One region of the Cupriavidus sp. FW305-46 genome, then DNA from elsewhere that is predicted to be linked to it. Evidence: predicted binding sites of a transcription regulator. Region 1 holds the regulator's gene; the other holds the start of a gene.
The links. Region 1 encodes NrdR, which represses ribonucleotide reductase genes. Its sites were predicted from a motif close to CACNANATNTNGTG; they were not measured.

Region 1 (14,596 bases):
GCTGCCATTGCAGGACTCCTGGAAACGCCGGCCCGGGCTTGCGCCCGGACCGTCTGGATTAGATTCGATACGTTGCAGTTAACGCGCCTGCCGTTGCAGGATGTTCAGGAACTCCTCCATGAAGCTCTCGAACCGGATCGCCAGGCGGTCGATCTCCGTGGCATAGCGGTTGTAGGCGATCACGGCAGGAATGGCAGCAAACAGGCCGATCGCGGTCGCCACCAGCGCCTCGGCAATCCCGGGGGCCACCGATGCGAGCGTCGCCTGCTGCACATTCGACAGGCCGCGGAAAGCGTTCATGATCCCCCAGACCGTGCCGAACAGGCCGATATACGGGCTCACCGAACCCACCGACGCCAGGAACGGCAGATGCGATTCCAGCACATCCATCTCGCGCTGGTAGGCCGCGCGCATCGCGCGCCGGGCCGCATCGAGCAGCGCGCCGGCTTCGTTGCCGCGCTCGCGCGCCTTCAGGAACTCGCCCATGCCGGATTCAAAGATCCGCTCCAGCGCGCCGGTGTTGTGGCGGTTGTTGACGGCACTGTTATATAGCGCCTGCAGGTCGCCGCCGGCCCAGAAGTCGCGTTCGAACCCCTCGGTCTGGGTGCGCGCCGAGCGCAGCGCCAGGTGCTTGCGGAAGATATAGGTCCACGAAAACAGCGACATGACGAGCAACAGCGCCATGACGGCCTGTGCCAGCAGGCTGGCGTGGAGCACCAGCGTTACGATCGACATGTCTTGCGTGACGGTCACGGGATTCATCGTGCGGACTTGATGGTAGCTAGAACGGGGTCGGGAATCGGGGCGGGACGGAAAGTGCTTCGATCGACACACCCAACACGGATCGCGCCAGAGGCCAGCATCAGCTCGCCACGCCAGGCTTCCTGGGTGAACTGGACCGACGCCGGGCCGACCCGGTCGATGCGCGTGCGGATTTCGAGCTGGTCATCCAGCCGGGCGGGCGCATTGTAGTCCACCGCCGTGCTGCGGACGATAAAGACCACGCCCGCCTCGTCGGCGAGCGATTGCTGCTCGATGCCGAGCGCACGCAGCCACTCGGTGCGGGCGCGCTCGAAGAACTTCAGGTAGTTGGCGTAGAACACTACGCCGCCCGCGTCGGTGTCTTCCCAGTACACCCGCAGGGTCCAGACAAAGTTTGTCATGGCCGCGATTGTAACGGAGAGCGATAGCGGTTTCGTGTAAACCCGCATGACGACTTTGCAACAGCAAGTTGCTGGCCAGCCCTTGCCAGTGCTTGCCTGGCGGGGCCGACGGCTTGCGGCGGGCGCCCGCCTCGCGCTACACTGCGCGCAACCATTCCATCTTGCGCGACTGGCGAAGTCAGTGGGCACTACCACGAGGAAGCGCAAGTTCTCTGGCGTGACGTTCATTGCGCGTTCGCGTAACGTTCAGCACGCCTAGGCGTGAAGTTGCTTGCGCCTGCCGCTCGCCTGGGCAGCGAATGGGAAGCAGGGTGCGCCCTGCACCGACGGTTACAACGAGCCGCCGGTGCTGGTCGCCGCTAGCCTTCCCCGCGCGCCCTATCCCCGATGCGTGAATCGGATTCCCTATTTTTCAGACGAGTTTCGCCATGTTCGAACGCAGCCGTTTTACGATCGACCAGATCGACCCCGAGGTCTTTGCCGCCATCCAGCAGGAGAACCAGCGCCAGGAAGACCACATCGAGCTGATCGCCTCCGAGAACTACACCTCGCCGGCCGTGATGGCCGCCCAGGGTTCGCAGCTGACCAACAAGTACGCCGAGGGCTACCCCGGCAAGCGCTACTACGGCGGTTGCGAGTACGTCGACGTCGTCGAGCAGCTGGCCATTGACCGCGTCAAGCAGCTGTTCGGCGCCGAAGCCGCCAACGTGCAGCCCAACTCGGGCTCGCAGGCCAACCAGGGCGTGTACTTCGCCGTGCTCAAGCCGGGCGACACCATCATGGGCATGAGCCTGGCCGAAGGCGGCCACCTGACCCACGGCATGGCCCTGAACATGAGCGGCAAGTGGTTCAACGTGGTCAGCTACGGCCTGAACGCCCAGGAAGACATCGACTACGACGCGCTGGAAAAGCTGGCCCAGGAGAAGAAGCCCAAGCTGATCATCGCCGGCGCCTCGGCCTTCGCGCTGCGCATCGACTTCGAGCGCATCAGCAAGGTTGCCAAGTCGATCGGCGCTTACTTCATGGTCGACATGGCCCACTACGCCGGCCTGATCGCCGCGGGCGTCTACCCGAACCCGGTGCCGCACGCCGACTTCGTCACCACCACCACGCACAAGAGCCTGCGCGGCCCGCGCGGCGGCGTGATCCTGATGAAGGCCGAGCACGAGAAGGCCATCAACTCGGCCATCTTCCCCGGCATCCAGGGCGGCCCGCTGATGCACGTGATCGCCGGCAAAGCCGTCGCCTTCAAGGAAGCGCTGACGCCCGAGTTCAAGGAATACCAGCAGCAAGTGGTGAAGAACGCCGCCGTGCTGGCCGAGACCCTGATCGCGCGCGGCCTGCGCATCGTCTCGGGCCGCACCGAAAGCCACGTGATGCTGGTCGACCTGCGCGCCAAGAACATCACCGGCAAGGAAGCCGAGCGCATCCTGGGCGAGGCGCATATCACCGTCAACAAGAACGCCATCCCCAACGATCCGGAAAAGCCGTTCGTGACCTCGGGCATCCGCCTGGGCTCGCCGGCCATGACCACGCGCGGCTTTAAGGAAGAAGAAGCCCGCATCGTCGGCAACCTGATCGCCGACGTGCTGGACAACCCGCACGACGCCGCCAATATCGCCAGCGTGCGCGAGCAGGCGGCAGCCCTGACCAAGCGTTTCCCGGTCTACGGCTGATGCATCGAGGCCGCCCATGCGGATTTCGCATGAGCGGCCGGCAGCTCCGCAAGCCGGCGTCCTCGGGCACCGGCCTGCGGGCCTCGCCAACCCGCCCCGCCTCCGCAGAACGACAACACGGACAAGGCGACGGGGTTCAACTGAAGGTGGTCCGGCATGAAATGCCCCTTTTGCGGTCATTCCAATACCCAGGTACTCGACACGCGCATGTCGGAAGACGGCGATGCCGTGCGCCGGCGCCGCCGCTGCGAAGCCTGCGACCGCCGCTTCACCACCTATGAGCGGATCGAGCTGTTCTTCCCCGCCATCGTCAAGAAAAACGGCTCGCGCGTGGACTACACCCGCGCCAAGCTGAAGGACTCCATGCGCCTGGCGCTGCGCAAGCGCCCGGTCTCGGCCGAAGCCATCGACGAAGCCATCACCCGCATCGAAGAAAAGCTGCTGGCACTGGGAGAGAAAGAAATCCCAAGCAGCCAGGTCGGCGAACTGGTGATGCGCGAATTGCGCAAGCTCGACAAGATCGCGTATATCCGCTTTGCTTCGGTGTACCGGAGCTTTGAGGACGTGTCGGAATTCCGCGACGTGCTGGATGAGTTTGCGGCGTCCACCCCTCGGAAGGGGTAGCAAAAGTAACAAAATCGTTGTTTAATCCCCGTTGCATTTCCGCAAGGCCCGCTGTCGCATATTAAAAGGGCCCGGGATTGCAGACCAAAAAAAAGAAGTTAACGAAGTCGGACGTCTTTTGACGGGGGTCAGAATGGGTCAACGCTGCCGCGGGGCAGCCGGCTTTGCCATGCTCGAAGCATTGGTGGCAATTGTCGTTCTGGCGGTTGGCGTGCTCGGCGTCGCCAGCCTGCTGCTGAATTCATCCCGCTTCACGCAACAAGCTTCCTACGACACCACTGCCATGCAGCTGGCCACCGAGATGGCCGAGCGCATGCGTGCCAATCCGGCCGTCTCGCAAACCGGCGCGGCGGCGGAAGCCATCACCCCGAACCGCTACTTCATCGACACGGCCAGCGGGCAGCCGCCTGCGCTCACGGCGGCAAACAGCCCGTACGCTGTCGCCTGCCCGGGCACGGCGGCCGGGTGCGCACAGCAACTGGCGGATTTCGATGTCGCCGAGTTCTGGGAACGTGTCAGCACAGGCCTGCCTGGCGGACGCGCCGTGATTTGCCGGGACATGGTCGCCTACGACCAGGCCACCGGCTTCTCATGGGGATGCACGCCCTCGGCCACTGGCCGCGCGGACGACGCCCCGATAGTCATCAAGATCGGCTGGATCTCCCGGCTTGCAGCCAAAACAGTCGCGGCACGGGTCGACATGTCCGATATGGGCACGCGCCCCCAGGTGGTCATCGTGGCCACGCAGGGTACGGTGAACTGACATGCGCAACGCCAGGACGTATCCCAACGCCGGTCGGCATCGTCAACTGGGGCTGTCGCTGGTGGAGCTGATGGTGGCGATGACGCTGAGCCTGCTCCTGATCATGGCTGCCGCGGCGCTCTACCTGACCGGGCGAGCCAACTACAACAGCATCGACGACACCACTGCGCTGGATGAGAAAGGCCGCTTTGCGGTGGATACCGTGGTGCGGATCGTGCGCCAGGCCGCCTGGAGCAACTATGCGGGCAACAGCGCCGCGGCCTCGCCCGGCGCCAGCGGGCCACCGGCGCCCAGCCCTGGAGGCGTCATGCTCACCACCACGAGCCTGTCGCCGACCATCAGTGGGCTCGACAGCTGCGGCGCCCCCACGCAAGACCTCGGCAATCCGGCGCAAAACCTCGCGTGTCCAGCCCAGGCGGGCGCCGTGAACAAGAGCGACGTGCTGCAGGTCCGCTTCTTCGGCTCCGGCACACAGCAGGACCGCACCGTTCCGGACAACAGCATGATCGACTGCTCCGGCAATGGCGTCGCCGAGCCGCAGGCCTGGGAAGACGCAGACCTCGCGCGCGGCATGGCGGTCTTCTATGTCAGCAACGATGCCAGCGGCATGCCTCAGCTGATGTGTGGCTATCGTCCACGGGACGCCGCCAACAAGGAAATCCTCACGGCCGGCACGGCATATCAGGCTGTTTCGCTGATCTCAGGCGTCGAAGTCTTCCAGGTGCTCTACGGCGTGGATACGAATTTCGACCAGACCCCGGACCGCTTCCTGTCGGCCACCGAGGTGCTGGCCCTGCCCACCACCTGGCAGAACGTCGTCGCCATAAAGATGGCCATGGTGCTGATGGGCGATACCGCCAGCGCATCGCCTCGGGATCCACCAACCTTTCGCCTGTTCGGGCGCTTGTTCCCGGGCTCACCGGGCAACGACACGTCCTTCACGCCGGCCACGCAACTGCAGCGGATGCGGCGCCTGTACACCGTCACCGTACAGCTCCGGAACATGGCCACCTGCACCACCTGCTCGCCGACATGAACGTCCGCACCGCGCACCCCAGCCCACGTGGCATCGCGCTGATCACCGCCCTGGTGATGCTGCTGATCATCAGCGTCATCGCCATCGCCGGTGCCCGGCTGGCCATTGGCAGCAAGCGCATGGCATCGAACCAGCGCGACCGGGACCTGGCTCAGCAAGCGGCCGAGGCAGCCTTGCTGGATGCAGAAATCGACATCCAGGGTGTTTCCGCCCCAACCAGCCGGTCGGCCATCTTCTCCGGCACCACGATGAATGTGCTGCCGTTCGTGGCGGGCTGCAATACGGGCGTGACCGGCGCCTCACCCTTCCAGGGATTGTGCGACCCGGTGCTCGACGGCACGCCGAACTGGCTTGCCGTTGACTTCAGCCAGACGGGCGCCAACGCACGCACCACCGCCTACGGCACCTTCACCGGCCGCAGGTTCCCGACCGCGACAGGCGGGCTGCTGCCTGCGGCCTTGCCGCGCTACATCATCGAGCCGATCAGCGACATGTCGCCAGGCGCGAGCGAGGGCGCATACATCTTCCGCGTCACGGCCGTCGGCTTTGGCGCTAACCCGGCGACCCGGGTCATGTTGCAGTCGTACTACCGGAAGGGGGAATGAATGGCAACGTCCATGCCTGTCGCGGAGCACGGCAAATGAGCCGCATCCGGAAATTCATTTTCGCGGCAATGGCTGCGCTTCTCAGCCTGCCCGCGGGCCCGCTGCTTGCCGCAACGGAACAGAGCAGCCTCGCGACCGTCAAGATCGCGCAGGCGCCGCTGTACGGCCGCAACCAGAATATCCATCCCAACCTGCTGCTGACGCTCTCGGTGGAGTTCCCCACGGTTGGGGCAGCCTATCGCTCCGGCTCGTATTCGCCGACCACCGAATACATTGGCTACTTCAATCCGCTCAAGTGCTACACCTACAGCGGAAGCGCCAGCAATGGCTATTTTGTCATTGCCGGCGACGCCAACACGGCCGATCACACATGCGCGGGCCAGTTCAGCGGCAACTTCATGAACTGGGCCACGGCCTCGGCCATCGATATGCTGCGCTACGCGCTGACCGGGGGCGACCGCGTCGTTGACACCGCCACGCAGACCATCCTGCAACGTGCTGTGCTGCAGGAGAGTTTTTTCAACAGCAACTCCTACTTCCCCCGCAAGACCTACGACAAGGCGTCCTCGGTCACGCCTTTCAGCAGCAGGACCTTGTACATCACCTCATGTGGCAACAAGGTGTTCTTTGGGGACAGCACCGAATCCGGCGCCAGCTGCTCGAGCCCCGGCAAGTACAGGAACCAGGGCACCTACCTGGTACGGGTGCAAGTCTGCGACGCAAGCGAAGCCAGGTCCCGCACCGATCTCTGCAAGCTGTATCGCACCGGGTACAAGCCGGTTGGCGAAATGCAGCGCAATGCCGACAAGGTCCGCTTTGGCGCGTTTGGCTACCTGAACGACAGCGCCAATACCCGTTATGGCGGTGTCCTGCGGGCGCCCCTGAAGTATGTGGGGCCGAACACCGTCGACAGCAATTTCAACCAAGCCAGCAACCTGCGCCGGGAATGGGATGACGACGGCGTATTCATCCAGAACCCCGAGAGCGCGTCAGAGAATATCAGCGGCGTCATCAATTACCTGAATCAGTTCGGGCGTTCCGGCGCCTACAAGTCATTGGATCCGGTCGGCGAACTCTACTACGAGAGCATCCGCTACCTGCAAGGCCGGCAACCAACGCCCGAAGCCATCGACAATGCCAGCGCCTACAAGGATGGATTCCCGGTCTACACGCAATGGACAGACCCCATCCTTGCCAGCTGCCAGAAGAACTACGTCCTTGCCATTGCCGATATCAATACGCACTGGGACCGATACATCCCAGGCAACATCAGGACGACCTACCTCTCCGGTGGCAAGCCGGTCTCTGCCAACGATTCGGCCCGGCCAGCTGACGCGATATCGAAATACAGCAAGTACAGCTTCGATGTCACGACCTGGACGCAGGCGGTGGCCGATCTCGAGAGTTCGGGAACATCCGGCAACAGCCGCCCCGACAGCTCGCTCGCCAACCTGGCTGGCGCCGACACCGGCTCCGGCGGGCACGGCACCTACTATATGGCCGGCGTCGCGTATTGGGCGCATACCTACGGCTTCCGCCCGGATATGCCGGAATTGCGCGTCACCACGTTCAGCATCGACGTCAATGAGAACGGGAACGGCAGCGTCGGCGACGAACAGCGCCGCAGCCAGATGTACCTGGCGGCAAAGTACGGCGGCTTTGACGACCAGAACGGTGATGGCAATCCGTTCCGCACCAAGGGGGCCAGCGGCGCCACCGTCACCAGCAATGCCGAATGGGAATCGTCGGGCGGATCCAACGTCCCCGCCAATTGGTTCCTGGCCGGGCAGCCGGCCGCCATGATCGCTTCCATCAAGAGGGTCTTCGCGCAAATCGTCAACGCGGCCGGCACATTGTCTGGCGTGGCACTGACCTCTTCCCAGGTGGCGAGCGACACCCTCTTGTTCACTCCCGGATTCGACCAGCGATGGAACGGGCGCCTGTCGGCACTGGCGGTGATCAATGATCCCAATACCGGCGTTCAGATCTCCAATACCGAAACCTGGGAGGCCGGCAAGGTGCTGACTGCCCGCACCGCTGCCCGCAATCTGCTGACCTGGGTCCCGTCGGGCACGGCCGACAATGCGGGAACCGGCGCGGGTGCGGGCGCCACCTTCGAGTGGAAATCCCTCAACGCCGCGCAGAAGGCCGCACTGAAGCTCGCGCCGACAGAGACTGACACCGTGGCCCAGGGCCGGCTCAGCTATTTGCGCGGCGAACGCAGCCAGGAGCAATCCACCGGCAGCACGGGGACCATGCGCTTGCGCGACTCACTGCTGGGCGACATCGTCAACTCGGGCCCCGTCTACATGGCGGCCCCGTCCAGCACCATCGCCGAACGCGACTACACCGCCTTCTACAAGGCCCACAGCCAGCGTACCGCCGCCGTTTATATCGGCGCCAACGATGGCATGCTCCACGCATTCAATGCCGCCAATGGCTCTGAACTGTTTGCCTACGTGCCAAACGCGGTGTTCGCCAGCCTGGCCCAGCTGACCTCGCCGAGCTATATCCATCGTCCGTACGTGGACGCCACGCCTGCCGTGGCGGAAGCCCGGGTCGGCAACGCCTGGCAGACCGTGCTGGTTTCTGGCATGGGTGGCGGCGCGCAAGGCCTCTTTGCGCTGAATGTCAGCGATCCCGCCAGCGTCGGAAGCGGCAATGTCTTGTGGGAGTTCACGGACAAGGATGATGCCGACATGGGCAACGTCATGTCGCCGCCCCAGATCGTCAAGCTGTTTGCCGGCAAGGACTCCGACAACAAGCCTGTGTACAAGTGGTTTGCCATGACGGGCAACGGCCTGAATGCCAACGATGCGGATGGCGCGAGCAATCCGGCCGCGCCTTCGGTGCTGTTCATCGTGGCACTGGACAAGCCGGCCGGGACGCCGTGGCAACTGGGCGTCAATTACTGGAAGATCTCGATGGCGGCGGACGCCACCGCAGGCATTGCCAACGGGCTGAGCTCGCCGGCGCTGGTGCGGCTTACCGACGGACAGACCGTCGCCGCCTACGCCGGCGACCTCCAGGGCCGCCTCTGGAAGTTCATCCTCAATGGCGGCCCATCCACCTGGAACGCTGCCGGGGCCCTGCCCTACTACGGCGGCGGCAACTACGGCCGGCCGCTGTTCCAGGCTCGCGATGCCAGCGGAAAACCGCAGCCGATCACGGTCCAGCCCAAGTGGGTCTACGCGCCCGGCGGCTACATGGTGGTGTTCGGCACCGGGAAGTACCTGGAGCCTGCCGACACCATCACCACCGGCACGCTGACCCGGAACGCCATGTACGGCATCTACGATGCGGGGGGCTCCCAGTCGATCGCAGACCGCAGCATGCTGAACCCGGTCACCCTGACCCGCAACAGCAAGGGCGCTTACGAATATTCGTCACGCAGCTATAGCCTCGGCTCAAAGACTGGGCAGAAAGCGGGGTGGTACTTTGATTTCCCGGGCAACGGAGAACGCCAGGTCACCGCGCTCGTGCCAGCCTACGGAAAGATCTGGTTCAACTCGCTAATGACCGGCGATGACCTTTGCGGTGCCTCCAGCAACAGCGGCCGCTACCAGATCAATGCGCTGACCGGCATGCCCGCCACGGGGACATCGACCGGCGATCTCTCCACCTTCGGCATCCTGGGAGCGCCGGTGCTGATCCAGACCAAGACCACGGTGGATCCACAGCGCAATGCAGTCGGCCAGATCACCACGCTGAAGTTCATCGACGTGTTTTCGTTCGGTGCATCGGGTGGCGGCCGCAGCGGAGGCGCGTCGTTGTCCAGCAGGCCGCTTGTGTCCGGCAACACAGCCACCGACGGGGGGCACCCCGCCACCGGGCGCCTTGGCTGGCGCGAGATTCGTAATTTCGGAGCCGCAAAATGACGCTCTGCCACCGTGACCGGCGTCGCCACGCCAGCGGCTTCACGCTGATGGAGATGCTGATTGCCATCGCCATCCTTGGCATCCTCGCCGGCATTGCCTATCCCAGCTACGCCGAACATGTTGCCCGCGGGCGCCGCACCGAAGCCAAGGCCGCATTGATGACGGCCATGCAGGCACTGGAGCGTCGGTATGCACAGGCCAACTCCTATGTCGACCCCGCCGACAGCACGCGCGCCTGGCGCGGCTTCCCGCAAGCCTCGGAAAGCGGCAACTACACGATCGCATCCGGCGCGTGCGCAGGCCTGGCATTCAACGAATGCGTGCAGGTCAGCGCCACGCCCGCCATCGCCGACAACCGGTGCGGCACGCTGCTGCTGCGCAGCACCGGCGAGCGCGGCGTGCTGATCAACAATGTCGCCGCCTTCGCGAACCTGCCCCAGGAGTGCTGGTGATGCGCGCCCAAGCCCCCCGACCCCAGACCGGGTTCACGCTGATCGAACTGCTGGTCACGCTGGTCGTGCTGGTCATCCTCGCCGGCATGGCGGCACCCGCCTACACCTCCTTCATTCAGCGCAACACGCTTGCCACTGAAGCAGACGCGCTGGCTTCCTCGCTTTCCCTGGCACGGGCCAATGCGCTATCGCGCAATAGCTGGGTTACCGTGGCGCCGGTCAGTAATGACTGGCGCAACGGCTGGACTGTCTGCCTGAACCCAAATCGAAGCGCGGACTGCACGGGCCAAACCGTGCTGGTTCAGCATGTACCCTCCGCCCAGGGATTGACCGTAGCATTCTCCAGCACGCCGCAGTCGGGGGTCCTCTCCTACTCGCCCGTAGGCTATACCCGCACGCTGGCAGATGCGATGCAGTCTGCCCAGGTGCTGATGGGACTGGGCACCGGCAACCAGAAACTCATCGATATCAGCCAGTTGGGCAGGGTCCGCGTATGCGCGCCCGTGCCGACACAAGCCACGGTGTGCCAGTAAGCGAGGCTGCCTGGTAGCTGTTCCCAGGAAGACCGAAACAACATTCTGCAAATCCTCCACGCTTAGGCACGTATTCGCCTGCTCGCGACAGCTAGTCTGACGGTCCCTGCCAGTCTCGGTGACCGCCCATGCCGGATCTTCGCAAGCCAGCACATCAACCTGCCCGCCCGCGCCGCAGACCGCGCTGCGCCGGCCGCCCCGCGGGATTCGCGCTGCATGAAACGCTGTGCGCGCTGATCGTCCTTGGTGCCGGGCTGATGCCAATGATGGGGCTGGCGCCGAAGGCGCTGGCCCAGCTGCGCGAACTCGACGCGCTGGCCCGGTCCGCCCGCCTTGCCGTGGAGATAGCAGAGCTGGATACAGCGCAGCCGGCACTGCAAAGCGGGCGACCAGACCTCTGGTCGAGCCGGTGCGGGAACAACCCGGCGTTTCCGTGCCCGGAAGATTCGCCACTGATCATGGCAGGATGGCTTGGCGGGCAGGCCGGCATACCCGCGATCGCCTTGTGGAGGCAGCCATGAGGCGGGACGCATCCAGGGCATTCTCGCTGGTCGAGCTGCTGGTCGGAATGATACTCGGCCTGATCGTCACCGCGGCAGCCGTTGCGGCATTCCATGCCACTCGTACCGCCTACCTCACCGCCACCGACCGCATCCTGCTCGAAGAACGCGGCCAGCGCGCCCTGACGATCATCGCCGCGCTGCTGCGCCAGTCCGGCTGGCCGGGCGAGCCCCTTTCCGCCACCTCCTACCCTGCGCTACCGGCCGTCAGCGGCGCCGACGACTGCGGCCAGCCTGCCATCGGTGCGGTGCCGTCCTGCGGCAGGGCCGGCGTCGGCCGCAGCGATGCGCTGCTGGCCCGCTTCAGCGGCAGCGGCCTGCCGGCGGCGCCGTCGCAGCCCGATGAAACCATGACCGACTGCAGCGGCTACGCCGTCGCCGCGCGCGTGGCCAGTGCTGACGCGCGCAGTGGCTACGTCGCAGCCAACCTGATCTATGTCGCGGCGGGCAGCGATGGCGTGCCGCAGCTGCTGTGCCGCTACCCGGCACGCCGCGGTGGCGTGATCGACGGCACTGGCTGGACCTCCGGCGCGCTGGTCCGCGGCGTTGAATCACTGCAAGTGCGCTACGGCCTGGATACGGACCGCGACGGCCGGGCCGACCGCTTCGAGACGGCATCCGCGATCCACTCGCTGGATGAATCCGCCTGGCATCGCGTGGTGGCCGTGCAGATTGCCATTGCCGTGCGCGGCGAACGCCCGGGTTCGGCGGCGGCGGCAAGCCCGGGCAAAGGCGACGACCCGTTGCCAGCACCCGGCACCGCCGCCGGCGATCTGGCGCCGGTGCCGCCGTCGCAGGCCAGCACCGCCCGCCGCGTCTTCGCCACCACGGTGCGGCTGCGCAATGCGCCACGCTGCCAGGAGACGCTGTGCTAGCCCGCCGCCTTCCACGTCGCCACAATGCAGGCGCCGTCACGCTGCTGCTCTGCGCCACGATGCTGCTGCTGATAGTGCTGACCGCTGCCGGCACGCTGCACATGCTGCTGTCCGCGCGGCAACTTGCCGTCATGCAGCTCGAACGCGAAATCGCATTCCGGGCCGCCGAGGTCACGTTGCTTGATGCCGAGTCGGACCTGCTTGCGGCCGCCATATCGCAAGACATGATGGGCCGGCTTGGCATCTGGCCGGCACCGGGACACTGCGGCAGCGGCCAACAGGCTGGCGTGTGCCGGCCAGCGGTGACCGGCCCGCCCGTGTGGCAGCCCTGGCTGCTGGCCGACACCAGCGCGGACACCGTCGGCGTGCCATTCGGCCGCTTCACCGGTGCGACGCTGCCGGTGCTGCCCGCGGGTGCCGCCGGCACGCGCGAACTGCCGCGGTATGTCGCCGAGATTCTGGAAGAGCCACCGTCCGGCTACAGCGCTCCGGATGTCCCTTCCGCTACCACACCGGCACCACGGATCCGGATCACGGCCATCGGCTTCGGCCGCAGCCGTGCGACACGTGCCGTGGTACAGAGCGTGATCCAGCCGTGAATCGCCTCGTTGCCTTTGCCCTCGCCTGCCTGGCCATCGCCATTGCACCAGCGTCCGCCGCCACCGGATCCGAAACAGGCCGGCTGCCCCTGGCTTACCGGACCGCGGCGGGCGCATATCCATGGACCGGGCGCTTGTTCGCTGTCGGCTGGCAAGGACCGGCGCCAGTGCTGTCGCCTTATCTATGGGAGGCCGGCGCAAGCCTCGACCATCGGCCTGTCGGATCGCGTCGCATATTCACGTCGTCAGCGCCGCCGCAGCGCGTCATCGCGCTGCAATGGGATGCCATCGATGCCGCCTTCCGGAATACGGATAGCGCCGACATGCTTGGCCGCCTTGACCGCGCTCACCTCGAATGGCTGCGCGGCGACCGCACCGAGGCGGCCCTGCGCCAGCGCGACACGCGACTCGGCAATGCCGCAGGCGCGCGCGTGCGGGTGGTGGCGCCTCCGGCCTGGGCGCCTGGCAAACCCGGGCACGCCGGCTTTCGCACGCGCTACAGCCTGCGCCCGCATGTCGTCTGGCTGGGCACCAACGACGGCCTGCTGCACGGGTTCGACGCCGTGACCGGCGAGGAGCGCGCCGCCTATCTGCCCGGCGTGCTGTTGCCCCATGCCGCCGCCACGCCGGCGAACGACGCGCCGCTGGCGCCCGCGCCCTGCCCTCGCCCCGAAGCGCAGGATGTGACGATCCATGGCGAGTGGCGCACGGTCTTGCTGTGCGGCATCCCTGGCAGCGCCAGGACCGGCAACCCCGCTGCGGCATTCGCGCTAGACATCTCGGATCCCGACGGTCCGATGCCCTTTGCATTGCTGTGGGAGATCGCCGCCGCGGACACATTGCCACTATCAGCGCGCGGCCCGGTGCGTGCCGCCGGCATTCCCGGCCAGGACGGATTGCGCTGGTACGCAGTCGTGACGCTGGCTGCCTCGACCCATGACAAGTCGGAGGCAGCCCGCTCCGGCCTTGCGCTGCTGCCATTGGACAAGCCTGCCGGCGCGGCATGGGCCGGGCAGTACGCCGTCCGCACCTTGCCATTGCCGGAGCACGACTGCCTGGGCCGGCCGGCAAGCGGCAACCTGGTGGCGGCCAGCGTGCTGTCTGACATGACAGGCACGGCACGCGCTGCCTATGCGACGGACGATGCCGGCCAGCTATGGCGCTTCCCCCTCACGGAGGCGCCCCAGCCGGGCGGTGCGCCCGCGGTGTCATGCCTCCACCGGATGCAGGCGTCGGCGCAACCGCTCATGCCCGAAGCGCCCGTGCTGCTCGGATCGCCGACTGCGCCGGTCGTGGTCTATGGCGCGGGCAACGAACTTGCAGCGGTGCCCGACCTGTCGTCCACGCGCGCCGCCACGGCGGGCCCGTTGGTGGAAGTCGCGGCGCAGGCCGCAGATGGCGGGCACATCCTGCGCGCGCAGCCTGCCGGCGCCGGTGATGCCGGCTGGCATCTGACCCTGCCCCATGCCGGCGAACAGGTGGTGGAGGTCCAGCCGGTCTTCCCCGGCCATCTGCTGTTCGTGACGCGCACGCCCGATGGCGCGCAACGCAGCTACCTGGTGCTGGCGGCAACCGGGGAATCGGTCAGCCAGAGCGGAACCGGCGAACGCCTGCACGTGGCCACCGGCCAGTTGCTGCCTCCAGGCGCCAGCGTGTTCGTGACCGCTGCCGAATTGCCCGCCGCACCGGTGCAGCCGGGCCGCACCGCGCACCAGGCTTATGAGCTGTCGCTGTGGGCTGTCGATGGCAACTCGGTCACGCGGGTGTCGCAAACCATGGCCAGCCGGCGCACCGGGCGCCTGCGCTGGCGCGAGCTCGTCGGACCGGCACGG
Region 2 (14,596 bases), on a different contig from region 1:
GCTCAATCTGAGCATTAGGGGGAAGGGCAAGGTATGCGACAATCGACCCTCGATCAACGCACGTGCCATCATCAGTTTTACTACGCCAACCTTCCTGCAAACTTTTACAACGAATGGTCGAAGTGGGTCTCCCATCGAGTCCTCGAACTTTAACGACATCCGCATAAATAAGATCATCGGGACTTTCAAGCTTGACCAAAACAGGAGAATGCGTAGCGATAAATATCTGCCGCATCGGATTATCCTCACCCGCCGGGTGGTTAGCATCAACCGCCAATTCCTTGAGCAAATTAAGCATGGCATCCATCTTTGCCGGATGGATACCATTCTCCGGCTCCTCAAAACACAGAAGCCCATTAAAATTTGGATCCTCAGACATAATGCATAATGCCAAGAAGCGAAGAGTTCCATCCGACAAAGCGCGAGCTGGTAGAAAAGCGCCAGATCGTTCTTTTACTTCAATAGTCAGTAGTTGACGGACTTGATCAACATCAATCCTGACGTCCGAGGTTGGCACAATTTCGGAAAGACGACTGGCAATACGTGAGCAGACACTCGGATCTTGCCGCTGGAGCTTATATAGCGTCGCAGCTAATCTGCCGCCATCAACTCCGACACTGCTCTCTTCATGCATCTTATTCGAGCGACGCATGGCACTTGGTTCTAGAGAGAGGAAGCGCCAAGACTGCATCTCCCTTCGCGCAGCGAGAACCGTCGGCCAAACGGCACTATTCGTATTTGCCACAACAGTCTTCGGGATACGATGTGCAGGTATCTTTTGGGGTTGGCCACCGCTACCACCATCCTGATGCAGATGAATTTCAGTGATACCGTCACCGGATATCTTCGTTGAGATATATCCAGCGCCCTTTCTATTGTTAATAACAACCTGATCGCGAAACAAAGATGCACTAAGAGGGAAATGTAGCTTATTAACCGCCTCTCCCTTATTAATATAGCTTAGCGCCTCACGCACAAGATAAAGCCCTAACGATCCATTTGATTCCTCTTCTGGATTTCGAGCCAGCTCTATTTCATAACGCAAGAACGTTGAGGTAGCACGCGCTTTCCGGCCGAAGTCATCCACTAGATCTAAAGGAACAATCATTTCTGCCGCCATGGAGAGCCGATCCGCGCGAACCCCCCCGCTAGTCCAGAAAATGTCGAGAGGATCTGAAGACTCGGAATCCCGCACTTCCAAAGCTGCCTCAACAATGGACTTATCCCCCAGCAATGAGAGGAATCTGATCGCATCGAAGATGTTCGACTTCCCCACACCATTCAGCCCCGCAATGCAATTAAAAGGGCCAAATGAGACGGAAAAATCTAATAAATTTTTGAACCCGTGTGCTTCAAGCTTAGTCAACATAGCGTTCTAACCGCATTAAGGTTGGAGGTGATTGTAAGCCAAATCACCGCCAGCTATCAGTTCGCTTGCCATCGCATTTGACGGCGAACAGCTTTGTTTCATCTGCGACCAGGATTGCCAATAGTATCTCAATTTCCAGTGGTGAAAAAAAGGGAGCCCGTTAGGCTCCCTTTTTTTCACAACGCGGGCTCCGAATTCATCAATCCCAGCTCAACGCCCCACCCGTCTGATACTCAATAACCCGAGTCTCAAAGAAGTTCCGCTCCTTCTTCAGATCGATCATCTCGCTCATCCACGGGAACGGGTTCTCCTCATTCGGGAACAGCTGGTCAAGACCAATCTGCTGGCACCGACGATTGCAGATGAACCGCAGATACGACTTGAACATCGGCGCATTCAGACCCAGCACGCCACGCGGCATCGTGTCCTCAGCGTAGCGATATTCAAGATCAACAGCCTTCTTGAACAACTCCGTAATCTCAGCCTTAAACTCCGCCGTCCAAAGATGCGGATTCTCCAGCTTGATCTGGTTAATCAGATCAATCCCAAAATTGCAGTGCAACGACTCATCCCGCAGGATGTACTGATACTGCTCCGCCGCCCCAGTCATCTTGTTCTGCCGCCCCATCGCCAGGATCTGCGTGAAGCCCACATAGAAGAACAGCCCTTCCATGATGCAGGCGAACACGATCAGCGACTTCAGCAGCTTCTGGTCGTTTTCCGGCGTGCCGGTCTTGAACGACGGGTCGGTCAGCGTGTCGATGAACGGGATCAGGAACTCGTCCTTGTCGCGGATCGACTGCACTTCGTGGTACGCGTTGAAGATCTCGGCTTCGTTCAGGCCCAGCGATTCAACGATGTACTGGTAAGCGTGCGTGTGGATGGCCTCTTCAAAGGCCTGGCGCAGCAGGTACTGGCGGCATTCCGGCGCGGTGATCTGGCGGTAGGTGCCCAGCACGATGTTGTTGGCGGCCAGCGAGTCGGCGGTGACGAAGAAGCCGAGGTTGCGCTTGATGATGCGGCGCTCGTCTTCGGTCAGGCCATTGGGGTCTTTCCACGTCGCGATGTCGCGCGACATGTTGATTTCCTGCGGCATCCAGTGGTTGGCGCAGCCAGCCAGGTACTTTTCCCACGCCCACTTGTACTTGAACGGGACGAGCTGGTTGACGTCGGTCGAGCCGTTGATGACGCGCTTGTCGGCGGCGTTGACGCGGCGGTTGCTTTGCGCGGCGGCGGCGTTGGGGTTGTTGCCCAGGATGCCGGCTTGCGTGGCGCTCGGCGGCAGGACGCCTTGCTGGTCAGCGGTGGCAGCCGTTGCTGCGGGTTGCAGGGCAGGCTGCGGTGCGGCCTGCGGGGTGGCTTGAACGTCGTCGTCCCAGCTCAGCATGATGTGGTTCTCCGTGATTCGGTTTGGGGGGCGCGGTGGTTGGTCAGGTTTGACGCTTCACTTCGTTGATGCGCCGGCCCTCACCCCCGCCCCTCTCCCGCATGCGGGAGAGGGGAGCAAACAGGGGGCGGTTTTTTGCTCTCTAGTCTTCTTTTTGCCTTATTGGCAGGCTTCGCACTCTTCGAAGCCAGGATCACCCGGGCGCATCGTGCAAACCGCGCCTTCCGCTTCCGGCATGGCCGGTGCTGCGGCTGCGGCGGCGTCCATGGCAGAGCTGCTGTCGCTACCCGACGACACCGCATTCAGCGAGCCGCGCGACACGGTGGACTTCTCCACGTGCGTGGCCGCCATGGTGCGCAGGTAGTACGTGGTCTTCAGGCCGCGCAGCCAGGCCAGCTTGTAGGTGTCGTCCAGCTTCTTGCCCGAGGCGCCGGCCATGTAGATGTTCAGGGACTGGGCCTGGTCGATCCACTTCTGGCGGCGGCTGGCGGCTTCGACCAGCCAGGTCGGCTCGACTTCGAACGCGGTGGCGTAGATGTCGCGCAGGTCTTGCGGGATGCGGTCGATGCGCGACAGCGAGCCGTCGAAGTACTTCAGGTCGGCGACCATCACTTCGTCCCACAGGCCGCGTTCCTTCAGGTCGCGCACCAGGTAGTCATTGACCACGGTGAACTCGCCCGACAGGTTCGACTTGACGTACAGGTTCTGGAACGTCGGCTCGATGCAAGCGGACACGCCGATGATGTTCGAGATCGTGGCAGTCGGCGCGATGGCGATGCAGTTCGAGTTGCGCATGCCGTGCTGCTTGATGCGGGCGCGCAGGCTGTCCCAGTCCATGCTGCTCGACAGGTCCACGTCCAGGTAGCCGCCGCGCTCTTCGGCCAGCAGCTTGAGCGAGTCCTGCGGCAGGATGCCGCGGTCCCACAGCGAGCCGGTGTAGGTCTCGTAGCGGCCACGCTCTTCGGCCAGCTCGGTGGAGGCCTGGTAGGCGTAGTAGCACACGGCTTCCATCGAGGTGTCGGCGAACTTCACCGCGGCGTCGCTGGCGTACGGCGTGCGCAGCACGTGCAGGCAGTCCTGGAAGCCCATGATGCCCATGCCGACCGGACGGTGGCGCAGGTTGGAGTTGCGGGCCTTCTCGACAGCGTAGTAGTTGATGTCGATGACGTTGTCGAGCATCCGCATGGCGGTGCGGATGGTCTTCTGCAGCTTGGCGTGGTCGAGCACGTACGAGCCATCGGCCTGCTTGGCCAGGTGGGCGACCAGGTTGACCGAGCCCAGGTTGCAGACGGCGATTTCGCTGTCATTGGTGTTCAGCGTGATTTCCGTGCACAGGTTGGAGCTGTGGACGACGCCGACGTGCTGCTGCGGGCTGCGGATGTTGCACGGATCCTTGAAGGTGATCCACGGGTGGCCGGTTTCGAACAACATGCCCAGCATCTTGCGCCAGAGCTGCATGGCCGGGATCTTCTTGAACAGCTTCAGTTCGCCGCTTGCAGCCTTGGCTTCGTAGCCGAGGTAGGCCTGCTCGAACGCCTTGCCGACCTTGTCGTGCAGGTCCGGGCAGGTGGACGGCGAGAACAGCGTCCATTCGCCGTTTTCCATCACGCGCTTCATGAACAGGTCCGGAATCCAGTTGGCCGTGTTCATGTCGTGGGTGCGGCGGCGGTCGTCGCCGGTGTTCTTGCGCAGCTCCAGGAATTCTTCGATGTCCAGGTGCCACGTTTCCAGGTAGGCGCAGACGGCGCCCTTGCGCTTGCCGCCCTGGTTCACGGCCACGGCGGTGTCGTTCACCACCTTCAGGAACGGCACCACGCCCTGCGACTTGCCGTTGGTGCCCTTGATGTGCGAGCCCAGTGCGCGCACGTTGGTCCAGTCATTGCCCAGGCCGCCGGCGAACTTGGACAGCAGCGCGTTTTCCTTCAGCGCTTCGTAGATGCCTTCCAGGTCGTCCGAGACGGTGGTCAGGTAGCACGACGACAGCTGCGAGCGCTGGGTGCCCGAGTTGAACAGGGTCGGCGTGGACGACATGAAGTCGAACGACGACAGCAGCTGGTAGAACTCGATGGCGCGCGCTTCGCGGTCGGTTTCGTTGAGGGCCAGGCCCATGGCGACGCGCATGAAGAAGGCCTGCGGCATTTCGATGCGGGTTTCATCGATGTGCAGGAAGTAGCGGTCATACAGGGTCTGCAGGCCCAGGTAGTTGAACTGGAAGTCACGGCCGGCGTCCAGCGCGGCGCCCAGGCGGGCCAGGTCGAAGGTGGCCAGCTTTTCGTCCAGCAGCTCGGCCTTGATGCCGCGCGCGATGAATTTCGGGAAGTACTCGGCGTAACGCGTGGTCATCTCGGCCTGCGTCACTTCGGCACCCAGGATTTCCTTGCGGATGGTGTGCAGCAGGATACGGGCGGTGACCTGGCTGTAGTCCGGGTCCTTTTCGATCAGGGTACGCGCGGCCAGGATGGCGGAGTCGTACACCTGCGTCATCGGCACGCCTTCGTACAGGTTCTTGAGCGTTTCCTTGAGGATCGGCTCGGCGCTGACGGCCTTGCCCAGGCCGGCGCAGGCGTTGTCGAGCAGTTCGTGCAGGGCGACGATGTCCAGCGGCTTGGTCACGCCGGCGTCGCTCACGTTGACGCTGATGCCGCCTTCCTGCACGCGGGCCACGGCCTCGGCGCTGGCGCTGGCACGCTCGGCCTTGCGCTTTTCGCGGTACAGCACGTAGGCGCGGGCCACTTCATGCTCGCCCGAGCGCATCAGGGACAGCTCAACCTGATCCTGCACGTCTTCGATATGGATGGCGCCACCGCTCGGGCGGCTGCGCACCAGTGCGCGCACGACGTTGTCGGTCAGTTGCTCGACGATCTCGCGCACGCGCGCGGAGGCAGCGCCCTGCCCGCCGTTCACGGCGAGGAAGGCCTTGGTCATGGCGACCGCGATCTTGGACGGCTCGAAAGCCACCACGGCGCCGTTGCGACGAATGATCTTGTGATCCGGGTAATTCGTGGTAGCGGCGGTGGGGGTCTGCTGCGCGGTCGGTGCGATACCGGCGGCGGCGCCACCCGTGGTGATTTCGTTCTGGGCCGTTTGCATGAGAACTCCTGTTTTTACCCTGGAAATAAGAGACAAAAGAGTCCCTGGCGAAATGCGGCGAAAAGAACGTCCCTCCCGGCGTGAAGTCGGGGCGGACAGACTGCCTTTACGTGAACATTTCGCCAGGGACTCTTGTGATTCGCTGGCCTTAGCGGGCGGTTTCGAGACGATGCACGAACTTCGTGATCCCTGACTCGCCCTTGGGCCGGCTCCCCGGTTTGACTACTAGATATAGTGTGTGACGCGTAAAACTGGGCTAAGTATAGTGAAACGAATCCGAATGACCAGTCTTGACAAGCGCTTTTTCGGGGGCGGTTGCGCCGATGCGGCAGCGCCACATGCCCGCAAGCCTAGTACTCGCAAGGGTTTTCGTCAGACCGTTCGCAACTGCACATTTCACAAAAATTTTTTTGATTGTTGCGACGTTGCGATAGCCCCACCCGGAGGTGGGGCATGTGCGCCGGAACGGGGCGCACGGGGATGGGGAATGAGGTTAAGGATTCGTCACCTGGCCAGCCGCGCCCGGGCACTGGTAGGGCAACATGCCCGGCGCCACGCCCGCCTGCCTGGCAAAGCGCGCCCAGTCGAAATGCGGGCCGGGATCGGTCTTGCGCCCCGGGGCGATGTCGCTGTGGCCGGCAATCGCGCGCACCGGGTAGGCGGCCAGCAGCGCGGGCACCAGCGCGGCCACGGTGTCGTACTGGGCCAGGGTGAACGGCAGGTCGTCGCAGCCCTCGATCTCGATGCCGATGGAAAAATCATTGCAGCGGGCACGGCCGAAGAAGTCTGACTGCCCGGCGTGCCAGGCCCGCTGCGTGCATGGGACAAACTGCACCAGCTCCCCCTCGCGGGTGACCAGGAAGTGCGCGGACACCTGCACCTGGTGGATGGTGGCAAAGAACGGGTGCTTGTTGGGATCGAGCCGGTTCTGGAAGAAGGCCTCGATGTCGCCGCTGCCGAACTGGCCAGGCGGCAGGCTGATGTTGTGCAGCACCACCAGGTCCACCGGCATGCCGGCCGGGCGCGCGTCGAAGTTGGGCGACGGCACGCGGCGCGCGGCGGGGACCCAGCCGTCGGCATCGGGCAGGTAGCGGTGCGCGGGCTTGGTCATGGCGTGCCCTCGCCTTCCACGGTGCTACGGTCGGCGGCGTCCATGGCTTCGCGGATGCCCAGTTGCTGGATGCGGTAGCGCAGCTGGCGCAGGTTCAGGCCCAGCAGCGGCGCGGCCGCGGTGCGGTTGAAGTTGGTCTGCGCCAGCGCCTGCAGGATCAGCTCGCGCTCCACGGCTTCCAGCCTGGCTTGCAGGTCGATCGGGAAGACGATGCCGCGGCAGGCGCGTTCGGCGGGATCGCCGGCGGGCTCGGGCTCGGGCGCGCTGGCCGGGGGCGGCTCTGCCGGGGCCGGCGCGGGCGCGGCGGCCGGCGGCACTGGCGCCCACATGCCTGCGGCGCCCCAGGGGGCGGAATAGTTGGTGGGCGCCATCGCCGGCGCCGGGGCATGCATCAGCCCGGCGCGCTCGGCGCCGGCGTCCAGCGGGCCCAGGTCGGCCAGCTCGATCTCTTCGCTCTCGGCAAAGGCGTAGGCGCGCTCCAGCAGGTTCTCCAGCTCGCGCACATTGCCGGGGAAGGGATAGGCCACCAGCCGTTGCAGCGCCGCCGGCGACAGCCGCCTGGGGCGCGGGTCGCCGTAGCGCACCGCCAGGTGGTCCAGGATGGCGTGCGCCAGCACCGGGATGTCTTCGCCGCGCTCGCGCAGCGTGGGCATGCGCAGCGCCAGCACGTTCAGGCGGTAGTACAAGTCCTGCCGGAACTGGCCGGCCGCCACCATCGCCGCCAGGTCCTTGTGGCTGGCGCACATCACGCGCACGTCGACGGCGTCTTCGCGGCTGGCGCCGATCTTGCGCACGCGGCGCTCCTGCAGCGCGCGCAGCAGCTTGACCTGCATCGGCAGCGGCAGGTCGGCCACCTCGTCGAGCAGCAGCGTGCCGCCGTTGGCGGACTGGAAGAAGCCGCCACGCTCCCCGTCGGCACCGGTGAAGGCGCCTTTGACATGGCCGAAGAACTCGGACTCCATCAGGTTCTCGGGGATGGCGCCGCAGTTGACGGCGATAAACGGATGCGCGGCGCGCCCGCTGGTGGCGTGGATGGCGCGCGCGGCGCGCTCCTTGCCGCTGCCGGATTCGCCGCTGATCACCACCGGCGCCATGCTGCGCGCCAGCCGCGACAGCGAGCGGCGCACCTCCTGCATGGCGGCGGAATGGCCAGGAAGCAGGGCGGCGGCGCGGTCTGCGGCCTGCTCGGCCGCGGCGGCTTCGGCATCGGTGCTGTCGCGCTGCTGGCGGCCCAGCGCGTTCAGCACCAGGCTGCGCAGCTGCTCCAGCGAGACCGGCTTGGCGATGTAGTCGAAGGCGCCGGCCTTGAGTGCTTCCACAGCGTTGTCGGCGCTGCCGTAGGCGGTGATGACCGCCACCGGGATGCGCTCCGGCGCGGCCGACAGCTGGCGCACGATCTCGATGCCCAGGCCGTCGCCCAGGCGCATGTCGGTCAACACCAGGCTGTAGCGGCCCTGCGCCAGCTTCTCGCGCGCCTCGGCGAGCGACCCGGCCAGCACCACGTCATGGCCCATGCGGCGGATCGAGATGTCCAGCAGCTCGCGCAGGTCGGCCTCGTCGTCGATGACCAGGATGGGATCGGGCGCTCGGGACATTCGGGGTGGCATGGGGTGGTGGCTGGGTTGGGACAGGTCAGGCGGCGGCCGCATCGGCGCTTTCAATACGCAGCGTCAGCACGAACGCCTTGGCCGGCAGTGTATCGCGCGCGGCGGCGGCCAGCATGCCGGTGCGCTCGAGTAGCGCCGGCAAGGCGATGGCGCCGTAGCGCACCTGGGCGTCATTGGCGCCGCACAGCTCGCGCGCCATGAACAGGCCCAGCCCGGTGCCCTGGGCGTTGCTGGTGAAGAACGGTTCGAACAGGCTGCGCTGGTGCTCGCGCGCGACTTCGGCGCCGTCGTTCCAGACGATCAGCTCGGCATGGTGCTGGTCCAGCGCATGCGCCAGCAGCCGGATCGAGCCCGGCAGCCGGCTGCAGTAGCGCCAGGCGTTGTCCAGCAGGTTGCCCAGCACCTGCTGCAGCTGCGAGGCGTCGAACACCACCGGCTGGGCCACGTCCACGGTCAGCCGGATGGCATTGGCGTTGATGTCGGCCCGGCCCGCCGGGCGGGTCTCGCCGGCGCGCGGGCGGCGCGAGCGCATTTCGGCGCGCCAGCGCTCGACGATCTCGGGCAGCGCCTGCGCCAGGTGCACGGTGCTGCGGCCGGTGCGCGGGCGGCGCGACATCTGCAGCACGTCTGACACCACCTGGTCCAGCCGGCGCACGTTGTCGTTGATGATGCGCAGCAGGCGCGCGTCGATATCGACATCGGCGCCGCCATGGTCCTGGCCGGCGGGGTCGCGCCGGCCGGAATCGCCCAGCAGCTCGCTGGCCTGGCTGATTGCCGCCAGCGGGTTGCGGATCTGGTGAGCGATGCTGGCCACCAGCCGGCCCATGGCGGCCAGCTTTTCCTGCTGCACCTGCTCGGCGATGCGTTCCCAGCTTTCGATATGGACCAGCACGGTGTCGCGCATCTCGTTTCGCAACAGGGCCTCATCCTCCTGCGACCAGGCCATGGCCTCGTTCTGGGCGATGGCCAGGCGCAGGCGGCCGGCGGCTTCGGGCGACAGTTCGCTCCAGGCGGCAGTATCCAGCGTGGCCGGCACGGTGCGGCCATGCGCCATGGTCGAGCGCAATCCTGCCAGCCCCGGCAGCACAAAGCGCAGCCGCAGCCGGGTGTGCTGCATGGTGCCGTCGGCCAGCGCGGTGCCGGACGCCATCGGCAGCAGCTGCAGGATGCGCGGCACGTCGTCCTTGCTGTGCAGCCAGTCGCGCAGCATCTCCATCAGCGGCTGCAGGCGCGGGATGCGGCGCAGGTCGAACAGCACTGCTTCTCCGCCCTGACCTGCCGCACCACCCAGCCGGCGCGAGTAGATGCGCTCATGCGGCTGCACGCCCAGCAGCACCACCGCCGCGGGGTTGGCGGCCACCACCGCGCCGTTGGCGCGCACCAGCATCACGCCGTCCTGCATGTCGTTGACCATCAGCCGGTTGACCAGCTGCTGCAGGCGCAGCTCCTGCTCGCGCGCCAGCGCCAGCCGCTCCTGCGCGATCTGGCGGTTGGCCAGCATATACATCAGCAGCGCCGCGATCATGAACACCAGGCCGAACAGGCCCGAGCCCAGCAGCCCGGCATCGGCCTGGCGCAGCAGGATGGTGTGCATGAAGGGCCCGCTCATCACCACCAGCGCGGAGATCGACGCGGCAAACAGCGCGAACAGCAGGCTGGTCAGTGCACCGGCTTCCAGCGCCGGCAGCAGGAAGATCATGGCCAGGCCCTCGGCCTGCCCGCCCCGCCCCAGCACGCTGAAGACCAGCGCCAGCAGGGCCAGGTCGGCCAGCACCTGCACCCGCACGCGCAGGTGGAAGTGCCGGCGCCACAGCGTGCCGGCCAGCATCGCCACGGCAATGCCAAGATAGGGCACGGCGATGGTCATGGCCGCCGCGTGCTCGATGCCGCCCAGGCCCCCGAGGTCGAACGGCACGGGCGGGATCGCATTTGTGATGGCGGAGACGGATGCCGGCTCGCCGCGCCGCATCAGCGCAAAGCCGACCAGCAGCACGCCCACGGCCACGCGGGTCCAGCAGAAATAGCGCAGCAGGCGCCAGTGGAAGTCAGGCGGTTCGGGCTGGCGCCACAGCTGGGCCAGGCCGCGCCAGGCATTCAGCCGCTGCCAGCCCGACGACGCCGGCTCCGTCATGGGCGGGGGCCGCTGCTGCTGTCGCTGCCTTCGGCCCGGCTTTCGTCCGGCAGGTGGCTGCGGCGGCAGTAATGCAGGCCGCGCCAGGCAATGGCCTCGCCCTGCGGCAGGTGCACGCCGCACTGGGCGCACTGGACCATCGGTTCGGCGGTGGCGTCGGCCGGGCCGGCGGCGGCAGTGCGCTCGCTGGCCTCGCGGGCCTGGCGTGCGCGGTGTTCAGCCAGCCGGGCCTCGGCGCGGGCGCGCAGCCACCAGATGACGCCCAGCACCACGGCCAGCAGGATCAGGATACGTGCCATGGGGAATCAGAGGCGATGCAGGACGACTTCAATCACGAAACGGCTGCCGACATAGGCCAGCAGCAGGATGCCGAACGAGGCGATGACCCAGCGCAGCGCCACCTTGCCGCGCCAGCCGCGGAAGATGCGCCCGGCCAGGATGCCGCCGAACATGGCCCACGAGATCAGCGCGAACACCGTCTTGTGGTCCAGCCGGAAGGCGCGGCCGAACAGGTCTTCAGAGAACAGCAGGCCCGAGCCGATGGTCAGCGTCAGCAGCACAAAGCCGGCGCCGATCAGCCGGAACAGCAGCTTCTCCAGCGTCAGCAGCGGCGGCAGCAGGTCAAGCCAGCGGCCCAGCCATTCGCTGGGTTGCTGCTCCGGCGGCCGCGCCGGAGCGTGCCGGAAGCCATGCAGGCGCCGTTCGGCCAGCAGCATCAGGAAGGCATGGAACGCCGCCAGCGTGAACAACCCGTAGGCCACGTTGGCGATGATGAAATGCAGCTTGAACAGCGGCCGCGCCGCGTAGCCCAGGATCTGCGAGCCGGGGAAGGCCAGCGGCATCAGGCTGGCCACCAGCGCCACCGGGATCACGATCAGGCCCAGGCCCGCCAGCGAGAAGAAGAAGCTTTCTATCCAGTAGATGCCCACGCCCAGCCACAGCATGGCCGACAGCGCAAAGGCAAAGCCGAACATCATGCGCTCGGCCGGGAAGATGGTTTCATGCAGCAGCATGCCGTGGCTGGCCAGCGCCGCCAGCATCAGCACGTGCCACCAGGCCGGGCGCCCTTCGCCGTGCGCGCCGCCCGCCGGGGGGATGGGGCCGCCGCCGGCCACCAGCACGGCCGAGCTCGCCCCCCCTGCCGGGCCGGCAGCGGTGGCAACGCGTGGGTGGCGCGTGGCCCAGCCGTGAAAGGCCAGGCCGCAATAGAGAAGTGCCGTCAGGGCATACAGTACAATGACCATTTACGCAGTTTACCTTAGTGCCCACGGACGGTGGCGGCCCGCTTGAACCGGTGTAACCGGTGTTCCAGGTCCGCCCCGTGTGCAAGACTGCCTCCGATTTCAGCCCCGAGCCCTGCTCCGACTTCTCCCCCGATTCCTGCCATGCTGGACAATCTCACTCAACGCCTGGCGCGTGTGGTCAAGACCATGCGCGGCGAGGCGCGCCTGACCGAGGCCAACACCGCCGAGATGCTGCGCGAAGTGCGCCTTGCCATGCTAGAAGCCGACGTGGCGCTGCCGGTCGTGCGCGAATTCGTTGCCCGCGTGAAGGAAAAGGCCATGGGCGAGGAGGTTGTCAGCAGCCTCACCCCGGGCCAGGCCCTGGTCGGCGTGGTCCAGCGCGAGCTGACCGCCGTGATCGGCGGCGCCGACGCGGCCAGCGGCAACAACAAGGAAGCCGAGCTGAACCTGGCCGTGCAGCCGCCCGCCATCATCCTGATGGCCGGCCTGCAGGGCGCCGGCAAGACCACCACCGTGGGCAAGCTGGCCAAGTGGCTCAAGGAAAACAAAAAGAAGAAGGTGCTGACGGTCTCGTGCGACGTCTACCGCCCCGCCGCTATCGCCCAGCTGAAGACGGTTTCCGAGCAAGTCGGCGCTGACTTCTTCCCGTCGCAGCCGGACCAGAAGCCGGCGGACATCGCCCGCGCGGCGGTGGACTGGGCGCGCAAGCACTACCACGACGTGCTGATCGTCGACACGGCCGGGCGGCTCGGTATCGACGAGCTGATGATGCAGGAAATCGCCGCCCTGCACGCCGAGCTGAAGCCCGCCGAAACCCTGTTCGTGGTCGATGCCATGCTGGGCCAGGACGCCGTCAACACCGCCAAGGCCTTCAACGACACCCTGCCGCTGACCGGCGTGGTGCTGACCAAGCTGGACGGCGACGCGCGCGGCGGCGCGGCGCTGTCGGTGCGCCATATCACCGGCCGCCCGATCAAGTTCGTCGGCGTCGGCGAGAAGCTGGACGGCCTGGAGCCCTTCTACCCCGACCGCATGGCCCAGCGCATCCTGGGCATGGGCGACATCCTCGCGCTGGTCGAGGAAGCCCAGCGCGGCGTGGACATGGAAGCGGCCGAGAAGCTGGCCAAGAAGATCAAGAAGACCGGTGACTTCGACCTGGAAGACTTCAAGGCCCAGATCGGCCAGATGAAGAAGATGGGCGGCCTGGGCAGCCTGGTCGACAAGCTGCCGGCGCAGTTCGCCCAGCAGGCGCAGGGCGCCAACATGGACCAGGCCGAGAAGCAGGTGGCCCGCATGGAAGGCATCATCAACAGCATGACGCCGACCGAGCGCGCCAAGCCCGAGTTGATCAAGGCCAGCCGCAAGCGCCGCATTGCCGCGGGCGCCGGCGTGCCGGTGCAGGAAGTGAACCGCCTGCTCAACCAGTTCGACCAGATGCAGTCCATGATGAAAAAGCTCAAGGGCGGCGGCATGATGAAGATGATGCGCCAGATGGGCGCGATGAAGGGCGGCATGAAGGGCCTCTTCAACCGCTAGAATCCGTCCGTCGCACCCCGACTTGCCTCCCCCGCAAAAGAACAGGAAAGACATCATGATGAGCGCCGTACAGGCCCGCGAGCTGTGGGCCAACTCCGAAGAAATCGTCTCCGCCGCGGAAGTCCAGGAGTCGCTGGACCGCATGGCCACGGAAATCACCGCCAAGATGGGCGATGCCTTCCCGCTGGTGCTGTCGGTGATGGGCGGCGCGGTGGTCTTCACCGGCATGCTGCTGCCCAAGCTGGCCTTCCCGCTGGAGTTCGACTACATCCACCTCTCGCGCTACAACAACAAGACCGTGGGCGGCGAGATGCAGTGGCGCGTGGCCCCGCGCGAGTCGGTCAAGGACCGCGTGGTGCTGGTGCTGGACGACATCCTGGATGAAGGCGAGACCATGGCCGCGATCCGCGAGCGCATCATGGACATGGGCGCCAAGGAATTCCATGCCGCGGTGCTGTGCGAGAAGACGCTGACCAAGATCAAGCCCATGCATCCGGACTTCTGCGGCTTTGCCGTGCCGGACCGCTATGTGTTTGGGTGCGGCATGGATGCGAAGGGCTACTGGCGTAACTTGGGCTCGATCCGCGCGCTGGTGTGATTTAGGTCGCCTCTCGGTTTGCTCCCTCTCCCGCAAGCGGGAGAGGGAGCACACAATCGGTTCATGGGGGAGGGGAGCAAGCCCATTGGTCAGGCCTGGTGCGGCGCCAGGATCGGCCACAACGAGGCCAGCAGCAGCAAGGCCATGCCGATATTGAACGCGCGCAGCACCCGCGGACGTGCCAGCCAGCGCCGCAGCGCCGAGCCGCACAGTGCCCACATCGCCACGCTGGGCAGGTTCACCACCCCGAAGATCCCCGCCAGCAGCAGCACGTTGAGCCACAGGTTGCCGTGCAGCACGTAGGTACTGCACGCGCCCACCGCCATCACCCACGCCTTGGGATTGACCCACTGGAACGCCGCCGCGGCCCAGAAGCCCATCGGCCGCGCCACCTGCTGGTCCTGCACGCCGCCGGCGGTGGCCAGCTTCCACGCCAGCCATATCAGGTAGACCGTCGCCACCACGCGCAGCACCTGCCAGGTCCACGGGAAGGCGTGAAACATTGATCCCAGGCCCAGCCCGA

Region 2: a site for NrdR is predicted at 6,070-6,083, ahead of AC3WON_RS04815 (ribonucleoside-diphosphate reductase subunit alpha). Genes of this name have one in related genera too.

Annotation. Positions count from the first base shown of each region.
Region 1 covers NZ_JBYSZI010000009.1:645-15,240, forward strand. Annotated here, with positions in the region: gene tolR (protein TolR) at 1-8, opposite strand, end outside; gene tolQ (protein TolQ) at 79-762, opposite strand; gene ybgC (tol-pal system-associated acyl-CoA thioesterase) at 759-1,163, opposite strand; ZMP/ZTP riboswitch at 1,319-1,464, shown strand; gene glyA (serine hydroxymethyltransferase) at 1,592-2,839, shown strand; gene nrdR (transcriptional regulator NrdR) at 2,996-3,463, shown strand; gene pilV (type IV pilus modification protein PilV) at 3,597-4,226, shown strand; gene AC3WON_RS06290 (PilW family protein) at 4,228-5,262, shown strand; gene AC3WON_RS06295 (pilus assembly PilX family protein) at 5,259-5,867, shown strand; gene AC3WON_RS06300 (pilus assembly protein) at 5,903-9,745, shown strand; gene AC3WON_RS06305 (type IV pilin protein) at 9,742-10,197, shown strand; gene AC3WON_RS06310 (GspH/FimT family pseudopilin) at 10,197-10,730, shown strand; gene AC3WON_RS06315 (type IV pilus modification PilV family protein) at 10,859-11,251, shown strand; gene AC3WON_RS06320 (PilW family protein) at 11,248-12,165, shown strand; gene AC3WON_RS06325 (pilus assembly protein) at 12,159-12,764, shown strand; gene AC3WON_RS06330 (pilus assembly protein) at 13,088-14,596, shown strand, end outside.
Region 2 covers NZ_JBYSZI010000006.1:120,997-135,592, forward strand. Annotated here, with positions in the region: gene AC3WON_RS04805 (AAA family ATPase) at 1-1,369, opposite strand, end outside; gene AC3WON_RS04810 (ribonucleotide-diphosphate reductase subunit beta) at 1,569-2,756, opposite strand; gene AC3WON_RS04815 (ribonucleoside-diphosphate reductase subunit alpha) at 2,916-5,846, opposite strand; gene ampD (1,6-anhydro-N-acetylmuramyl-L-alanine amidase AmpD) at 6,340-6,957, opposite strand; gene AC3WON_RS04825 (sigma-54-dependent transcriptional regulator) at 6,954-8,564, opposite strand; gene AC3WON_RS04830 (sensor histidine kinase) at 8,590-10,695, opposite strand; gene AC3WON_RS04835 (PP0621 family protein) at 10,692-10,994, opposite strand; gene AC3WON_RS04840 (cytochrome C assembly family protein) at 11,001-11,939, opposite strand; gene ffh (signal recognition particle protein) at 12,081-13,475, shown strand; gene AC3WON_RS04850 (hypoxanthine-guanine phosphoribosyltransferase) at 13,531-14,073, shown strand; gene AC3WON_RS04855 (LysE family translocator) at 14,163-14,596, opposite strand, start outside.